Plantactinospora sp. BC1: one gene and its partner. The protein of the gene in region 1 binds, or shares a complex with, the protein of each later gene. Links are inferred from orthologs where the notes say so. Each region holds a gene or a part of one and is shown on either strand. Other genes may lie near its edges.

Region 1 (4,946 bases):
GCCCCGAGCCGTCCCGCCCGCGGTCGAACGGTTCCGGCCGGCGGCGACCGAGAGTCGGCGCCCGGGCCGGATCGGCCACCCGCTCGCCGTGCCGACGACCTCGTCCCGACCCACCGCCCCGGTGAGCACGCCCGTTCCGCACCCTCACCCGGCCGGCCTGCGGGCGGCCGCTCCGACGCACCAGGGCAGGGTCGGCAGGGCTCGCCCGGCCCCGGACCCCGCCCGGGCAGCCGCCTCCGACGGTCCAGGTGCCGCCGGGACGACCACCCCACCACCGGTCCCGGAGGCGGTGGCCGGCGCGACCCCCGAGGCGAAGCGGGCGGCGAAGCGGTTCCTGGACACCTGCCTGGAGATCGTCAACGGCTACCGACCGGCCGGGCACGTGCGCGCGCTGGCCAGCCCCACCGACGCGGCCGGCATGGTCGCGCAACTCGCCTCCGCCACGGGCCGGGTCTCCGGCCGGCGCCGGCCCGGACAACCGGTCCGCACCGTGCGGCTGCGCCGGCTGAGGGTCTGTGAACCCCGGCCCGGAGTCGTCGAGGCGGCCGCCGCGGTCGGGGTCGCCGGGCGTACCTGGGCGATGGCGTTCCGGATCGAGCGGCGCCGGGGAAGCTGGGTCGGTACCTCGGTGGCCCTGCTCTGACCGGCCGCGGCCGCCGCGCTCGGTCGGGCCCGGCCGGCGCACCTCCCGCCGGACCGTCCAAGCCACCGGTGCCGTGCCTGACACAGCGGTGCCCCCGACCGCCGAGCGACGGTCGGGGGCATCGGACGATCAGGCGCGTGGGCGATCAGGCGCCGCCGGGCGCTCCATGGCAGCGCTTGTACTTCCGGCCCGACCCACAGGGGCAGGGCGCGTTCCGGGACGGGGCGTTGGCGCCGACCGTCTGGCCCTGAGCGGGCCGGCGGGACGCCGCGGGCGGGGGCGGGCCGCCCACACCGAGCGCCGGTGCCTGCGGACGCTCGACCGCCACCCCGCCGGTCGCCGGAGCCTCGCCGTCGATGGTCGGTGCGGAGTACTGGAGACCCTGGGTCCGGGGTGCCCGGCCCAGGCCCTTGGCCCGGATCTCCACGGGCGAGTCCGTCGGCACCTGCATCGGGGCCGGCCCGGCGTCGGCCTCGGCCGGAGCCGGCTTCGCCTCCTCGACCTGGACCTCCAGGTTGTAGAGGAAGCCGACCGTCTCCTCCTTGATCCCGTCCATCATCGTGGCGAACATGTCGAAGCCCTCGCGCTGGTATTCCACCACCGGGTCACGCTGGGCGTAGGCCCGCAGGCTGATGCCCTCCTGGAGGTAGTCCATCTCGTAGAGGTGCTCGCGCCACTTGCGGTCGATGACCTGGAGCAGCACCATCCGCTCCAACTGCCGCATCGCCTCGCTGCCGAGTTCCTCCTCGCGCCGCTGGTACGCCGCGAAGGCGTCCTGCTTGAGCTGCTCGAGCAGGAAGTCGGCGTCCAGGCTGGTCCGCTCGCCGCCGGACTCCTCGACGATGTCGTCGATGGTGACACCGATCGGGTAGAGCTGCTTGAGGCTGGCCCAGAGCTGGTCGAGATCCCAGTCCTCGGCGTAGCCGTCCGAGGTCGCGCCGGTGACGTACGCGGTGACCACGTCGTCGATCATGTGCCTGATCTGGTCGTTCAGGTCCTCGCCGTCGAGCACCCGCTTGCGCTCGGCGTAGACCACCTGGCGCTGCTTGTTCATCACCTCGTCGTACTTGAGGACGTTCTTGCGGATCTCGGCGTTCTGGCCCTCGATCTGGGCCTGGGCGCTCTTGATCTGCCGGGTCACCATCTTGGACTCGATGGGGACGTCCTCCGGGATGTTGAACCGCTCCATCACGGCCTCGACCGCGCCGGCCCGGAACCGCTTCATCAGCTCGTCCTGGAGCGAGAGGTAGAACCGGGACTCGCCGGGGTCACCCTGCCGGCCGGACCGACCGCGTAGCTGGTTGTCGATCCGCCGCGACTCGTGCCGTTCGGTGCCGAGGACGTAGAGGCCGCCGACCGAGGAGACCTCCTCGGCCTCGGCGTCGCAGGCCTCCTTCCAGCGCGGAAGGATCTCTTCGAGCGCCTTGGCGTAGTCGTCGCCGTGCTCGACCGGGTCCAGGCCGCGCTGCCGCAGCTCGGTGTTGGCCAGGTATTCCGGGTTGCCGCCGAGCAGGATGTCGGTACCCCGGCCGGCCATGTTGGTGGCCACCGTGACTCCGCCCTTGCGCCCGGCCTGGGCGATGATCTCCGCCTCCTTGGCGTGGAACTTCGCGTTCAGGACGGCGTGCGGGATGCCCCGGCGGCGCAGGAGCTGGGAGAGCACCTCGGAGTTCTCCACCGAGACCGTGCCGACCAGCACCGGCTGGCCGAGGGCGTGCCGCTCGGCGATGTCCTCGACGACCGCGTTGAACTTGGCCCGCTCGGTCTTGTAGATCACGTCGGGCCGGTCGATCCGGACCATCGGGCGGTGCGTCGGGATGGTGACCACGCCGACCTTGTAGACCTTGTTGAACTCGCCCGCCTCGGTCTGGGCGGTACCGGTCATGCCGGAGAGCTTGTTGTAGAGCCGGAAGTAGTTCTGCAGGGTGATCGTGGCAAGAGTCTGGTTCTCCTGCTTGATCTCCACGCCTTCCTTGGCCTCGATCGCCTGGTGCATGCCCTCGTTGTAGCGGCGGCCGTGCAGGATCCGGCCGGTGAACTCGTCGACGATCAGGACCTCGCCCTCGTTGACGATGTAGTCCTTGTCGCGCTTGTAGAGCTCCTTGGCCTTGATCGCGTTGTTCAGGTAGCCGACCAGCGGGGTGTTCACCGACTCGTAGAGGTTGTCGATGCCGAGCCGGTCCTCCACCTTGGCGACGCCGCGCTCGGTCACCGCGATGGTCCGCTTGGCGTAGTCGACCTCGTAGTCGCCCTCGCCGTCCTTGCCGGGCTGGAGCCGGGCCACCACCCCGGCGAACTCCGAGTACCACCGGGCGGAGTGCTCGGCCGGGCCGGAGATGATCAGCGGGGTCCGGGCCTCGTCGATCAGGATCGAGTCGACCTCGTCGACGATCGCGAAGTTGTGCCCGCGCTGGACCAGGTCCTCCTTGCTCCAGGCCATGTTGTCCCGGAGGTAGTCGAACCCGAACTCGTTGTTGGTGCCGTAGGTGATGTCGGCCTCGTACGCGGCCCGGTGCTCGGCGGCCGGCCGGTTCGGCAGGATCACCCCGACGGTCAGGCCGAGGAACTCGTGCACCCGGCCCATCCAGGCCGCGTCCCGCTCGGCGAGGTAGTCGTTCACCGTGACGATGTGCACGCCCTTGCCGGAGAGCGCGTTGAGGTAGGCCGGCAGCACCGAGGTCAGGGTCTTGCCCTCACCGGTCTTCATCTCGGCGATGTTGCCGAAGTGCAGGGCCGCGCCGCCCATGATCTGCACGTCGTAGTGCCGCTGGCCGAGCACCCGCGACGCCGCCTCGCGCACCGTGGCGAACGCCTCGGGCAGCAGGTCGTCGAGGGTCTCGCCGTCGGCCAGCCGCTCCCGGAACTGGTCGGTGAGCGCCCGCAGCTCCTCGTCGGTGAGGTTGACGTAGTCGTCCTCGATCGAGTTGACGGCGTTGGCGATCGCCTTGAGGCGGCGCACCATGCGCCCCTCGCCCGCGCGTAGGACCTTTTCCAGAATCGACACGGATCAACGCTCCCCTAGACAGTCTGCCGAACCATCGTAGGCGCATCACCGGCCCGATCGTCAGTCGCGCCGCCCCTCCCGTTCAGCGAACCGGACATTCTGTCCGATAGTAGCCTTGAGGGCCGGTAAATCCGGTTACGCCCAGGGCGAACCCTCCGGCACGATGGCCCGATGAACCAGAACAGCAGGCCGGACGGGGTCGAGATCGTCGAGGCGGGGCTGCTGCTCCGGCCCTGGCGGGCCGAGGACGTCGAGGACGTACACCGGGCGTGCCAGGATCCGGCCATCCAGCGCTGGACCGCCGTGCCGAGCCCGTACCGGCTGGAGGACGCGATCGACTTCGTCACCAAGCGGGCTCCGCGGGCCTGGTCGACGGGGTCCGGAGCGCCCTTCGTCGTCCGCGACGCGGCCACCGGCGAGTTGCTCGGTTCCTGTGGGCTGATCAGCATCGACCCGGTGCTCCGCTCCGGAGAGGTCGGCTACTGGACCGCCCCCTGGGCCCGGGGCCGGGCGGTGGCGGTCCGGGCCACCCGGGCGGTGTGCCGGTGGGCCTTCGCGGAGTTGGGGCTGCGCCGGATCGTCTGGCAGGCCGAGGTCGGCAACCACGCCTCCCGGCTGGTCGCGCTCCGGGCCGGCTTCCAGGTCGACGGGCGGCTCCGGCTCGCCGACCCGCACCCGCACGGCGTCCGGGACGGCTGGGTCGGCTCGCTGCTGCCGGACGACCTGGCCGCCGCCGACCCGGACGGCACGGGACCGACCGACGGCCCGGCCGGCAAGGGCTCGCTCGAGGCCCGCCGGACCGCCGTCTTCGCCGCGCCGCAACCGGTGCTCTTCGCCCGGCCCGCCGACGGTACGGAGCTGCGGCTCCGCCCCCTGCACGAGCCCGACCTGGACGCGATCGTGCGGACCTGCCGGGACCCCGAGAGCATCCGCTGGACCACCGTGCCCGACCCGTACCAGCGCTCGGACGCGGAGTTCTTCGTGCACGAGCACGGCCCGACGGTGTGGCGACGGGGTACCGGCGCGGTCTTCGCCATCGTCGACGAGTCCGACCGGTACGCCGGGGTGGTGGAGCTGCGGATCTCCCCGAGCGATCCGCTCGTCGCCGACCTGGGTTTCGTCGTCTCGCCGTGGGCACGCGGCCGGGGCTACTGCCCGGCGGCGGTCGCGGCCGTCTGCGTCTGGGGCTTCACCGCCCTGAACCTGGCCCGGATCGAGTGGCGGGCCAACACGGGCAACACCGCCTCGCGCCGGGTAGCGGAGAAGGCCGGCTTCACCTTCGAGGGCACCGCGCGGCAC
Region 2 (3,043 bases), 2.8 Mb from region 1 along the record:
CGTGCCAGCCGTCGAGGATCGCCCCGCAGTCGATGGAGATCAGGTCGCCGTCCCGGAGCACCTGGGTCGGCGCCGGGATGGCGTGCACGATCTGCTCGTTGACCGAGGAGCAGATCGAGGCCGGATAACCGTGGTAGCCCTTGAACGAGGGGGTGCCGCCGGCCTCCCGGATCACCGACTCGGCGATCGCGTCGAGATCGGCGGTGGAGACGCCGGGAGCCACGGCCGCGCGCATCCGCTCCAGGGCCGCCGCGACGACGAGCCCGGCAGCCCGCATCAGCTCGATCTGCTCCGGGGTCTTCAGCTGGATGTCCAGCTGGGGTCGGCGCATGGTGCCCAGCCTATCCGCCGTACGACCGCAGGGCGTCGATAGCCCGGACGGTGACGTCCTCCACCGGCCCGGTGGCGTCGATCCCGACCAGCTTGCCCTGCGCGCCGTAGTAGTCGATCAACGGTGCGGTCTTGCTGGCGTACTCACGCAGCCGCTCGGCGATCGTCTCCGCCTTGTCGTCGTCCCGCTGGAACAGCTCACCGCCACACCGGTCACAGACGCCCGCCACCGAGGGGGCGTCGAACTCGATGTGCCAGACCTTCTCGCAGCCCCGGCAGGTACGCCGGCCGGAGAGCCGCCGGATGACCTCGTCGTCGTCGACGACCAGCTCCATGACCAGATCCAGGGCGGTGCCCAGATCGGCGAGCAGCTTGTCCAGCGCCGCGGCCTGCGGGGTCGTCCGAGGGAATCCGTCCAGCAGGAAGCCCTCGGCCGCGTCCGGGCGGGCGAGCCGGTCCCGGACCATGTTGATCGTCACCTCGTCGGGCACCAGCTTGCCGGCGTCCATGTAACGCTTCGCCTCGACACCGAGTGGGGTGCCCTGCGACACGTTGGCCCGGAAGATGTCCCCTGTCGAGATCTTGGGCACGGCGAGGTGGGCGGCGATGAACTCGGCCTGGGTCCCCTTGCCCGCCCCGGGGGGACCGACCAGAACGAGTCGCATCTACCGCAGGAACCCTTCGTAGTTCCGCTGCATGAGCTGGCTCTCGATCTGCTTCACGGTCTCCAGCCCGACACCGACCATGATCAGCACCGCGACGCCGCCGAACGGGAAGTTCTGGTACTGCTGGCTGTCCAGCCAGATGAAGAAGAAGTTCGGCAGGATCGAGATCAGGCCCAGGTAGAGCGCACCGGGGAGGGTGATCCGGCTCAGGATGAAGTCCAGGTAGTCGGCGGTCGGCTTGCCCGGCCGGATGCCCGGGACGAACCCGCCGTACTTCTTCATGTTGTCCGCGACCTCGGTCGGGTTGAACGTGATCGAGACGTAGAAGTACGTGAAGAAGATGATCAGCAGGAAGTAGACGCTGATGTAGGTCGGGCTGTCCGGCTGCACCAGGTGGTTCTGCACCCAGGTCTGCCAGTTGTTCAGGTTGTTCTGGTCGAAGAACTGGAGCAGCAGCGACGGCAGGTAGAGCAGCGACGACGCGAAGATGACCGGGATCACACCCGCCTGGTTCACCTTCAGCGGGATGTAGGTGGAGGTGCCGCCGTACATCCGCCGGCCGATCATGCGCTTGGCGTACTGCACCGGGATGCGGCGCTGGGCCTGCTCAATGAAGACGACCGCGGTGATGACCACCAGGACCAGGACCAGGACCAGGCCGAACATGCCCCAGCCCTTGTTGTTCTTGATGGTCCAGCCCTCGCTGGGCAGCCGGGCGGCGATCGAGGTGAAGATCAGCACCGACATGCCGTTGCCGACGCCGCGGTCGGTGATCAGCTCGCCGAGCCACATCACGACACCGGTACCGGCGGTCATCGTGATCACCAGGACGGTCACGGTCAGCCAGGTCGGCAGGCCGGTGCCCTCCGGGATGATCGGGAACTCCTGGCACATCCCGTTGAAGAGCTGGCCGGAACGGGCCAGCGCCACGAACGCCGAGGCCTGCAGGATGCCCAGGCCGAGGGTGAGGTAACGGGTGTACTGCGTGATCTTCGCCTGACCGGCCTGGCCCTCCTTGCGGAGCTGCTCCAACCGCGGGATGACCACGGTGAGCAGCTGCAGGATGATCGAGGCGGTGATGTAGGGCATGATGCCCAGCGCGAAGACCGACAGCGAGAGCAGCGCGCCGCCGGAGAAGAGGTTGAGCAGGTTGAAGACGCCGTTGCCCTCACCCGACTCCATGGTCTGGATGCACTGCTGCACGTTGCCGTAGGAGACGCCCGGGCTGGGCAGCGTCGCACCGAGCCGGTAGACCGCGATGATGCCTACTGTGAACAGCAGCTTCTTGCGCAGGTCAGGCGTGCGGAACGCACTGAGAAAGGCGGAGAGCAACTTCTTCCTCCTGCGCGAGGCGGCCGCCGGTGGTTCATGGCGGGACGGGGTGGTTGTCGGGCGATCGACCCGATACCCATAGCTGGGATCGGACTCTAACAGTCCGGCGCGCTCCCGGGCAGATCCACCCGGAGAACATTCACCGTTTCCGATGTTAACGGGATCGATGGACCCCTAGTAGGTCAGGGCGCCCGCCAGTTGCCATCAACTGGGCGAGCGCCTCGACCGCGACGTCCTACAGCTCCGTCACCGAGCCGCCGGCAGCGGTGATCTTCTCCTTGGCCGACGCGCTGAACGCGTGCGCCGACACCTGGAGGGCGACCCCGCCCAGCTCCCCGGTACCGAGAACCTTCACCGGCTGGCCCTTGCGGACGGCGCCGGCCTGAACCAGCTCCTGCGGACCGACCTGGCCGCCCTCCGGGAACAGCTCGGCGAGCCGGTCCAGGTTGACCACCTGGAACACGACCTTGAACTTGTTCTTGAAGCCCTTCAGCTTCGGCAGCCGCATGTGGATGGGCATCTGCCCACCCTCGAACGCCGCCGAGATGTTCTTCCGGGCCTTGGAACCCTTGGTACCGCGACCGGCGGTCTTCCCCTTCGAGCCCTCACCGCGACCCACCCGGGTCTTCTCGGTCTTCGCTCCGGGGGCCGGGCGCAGGTGGTGGACCTTGATCGTCATTACTCGACCTCCTCGACCTTCACGAGGTGGCTCACGG

What was found. Proteins that work in one complex are often made in the same cells at the same time.
Region 2: the proteins of secA (region 1) and secY are in contact, whole or in part, in a crystal structure (PDB 3DIN), measured with the Thermotoga maritima proteins. The link is inferred for Plantactinospora sp. BC1 from one-to-one orthologs. Residues at the interface, in WP_004082002.1 of Thermotoga maritima: Glu261, Ala262, Arg263, Lys300, Ala301, Arg302, Thr303, Ile304, Ile305, Leu323, Tyr324, Asp325, Pro326, Val329, Ser330, Tyr333, Ile336, Lys340, Phe345, Val349, Glu363, Phe364, Tyr374, Ser375, Gly376, Gly377, Glu393, Ile395, Thr482, Ser483; in WP_004081795.1 of Thermotoga maritima: Glu108, Gly109, Glu110, Glu111, Ala236, Glu237, Arg238, Arg239, Ile240, Thr241, Ile242, Gln243, Tyr244, Ala245, Arg246, Arg247, Val248, Thr249, Gly250, Arg251, Arg252, Val253, Tyr254, Gly256, Ala257, Ser258, Thr259, Tyr260, Leu261, Pro262.

Annotation. Positions count from the first base shown.
Region 1 is NZ_CP028158.1:3,187,799-3,192,744, forward strand. What follows is about bases 589-4,031. They hold secA (preprotein translocase subunit SecA), read right to left. Parts: upstream 3,648-4,031; coding sequence 789-3,647; downstream 589-788. Other genes in these bases: C6361_RS39200 (Rv3235 family protein), read left to right, coding at 589-643; C6361_RS13725 (GNAT family N-acetyltransferase), read left to right, coding at 3,819-4,031. Also shown: more of C6361_RS39200, read left to right, coding at 290-588; more of C6361_RS13725, read left to right, coding at 4,032-4,946. UniProt on the Escherichia coli protein: Required for protein export, interacts with the SecYEG preprotein conducting channel.
Region 2 is NZ_CP028158.1:6,031,703-6,034,745, forward strand. Bases 162-3,043 are described here. They hold secY (preprotein translocase subunit SecY), read right to left. Parts: upstream 2,328-3,043; coding sequence 996-2,327; downstream 162-995. Other genes in these bases: map (type I methionyl aminopeptidase), read right to left, coding at 162-331; C6361_RS26405 (adenylate kinase), read right to left, coding at 342-995; rplO (50S ribosomal protein L15), read right to left, coding at 2,563-3,006; rpmD (50S ribosomal protein L30), read right to left, coding at 3,006-3,043. Also shown: more of map, read right to left, coding at 1-161. UniProt on the Escherichia coli protein: The central subunit of the protein translocation channel SecYEG. Consists of two halves formed by TMs 1-5 and 6-10.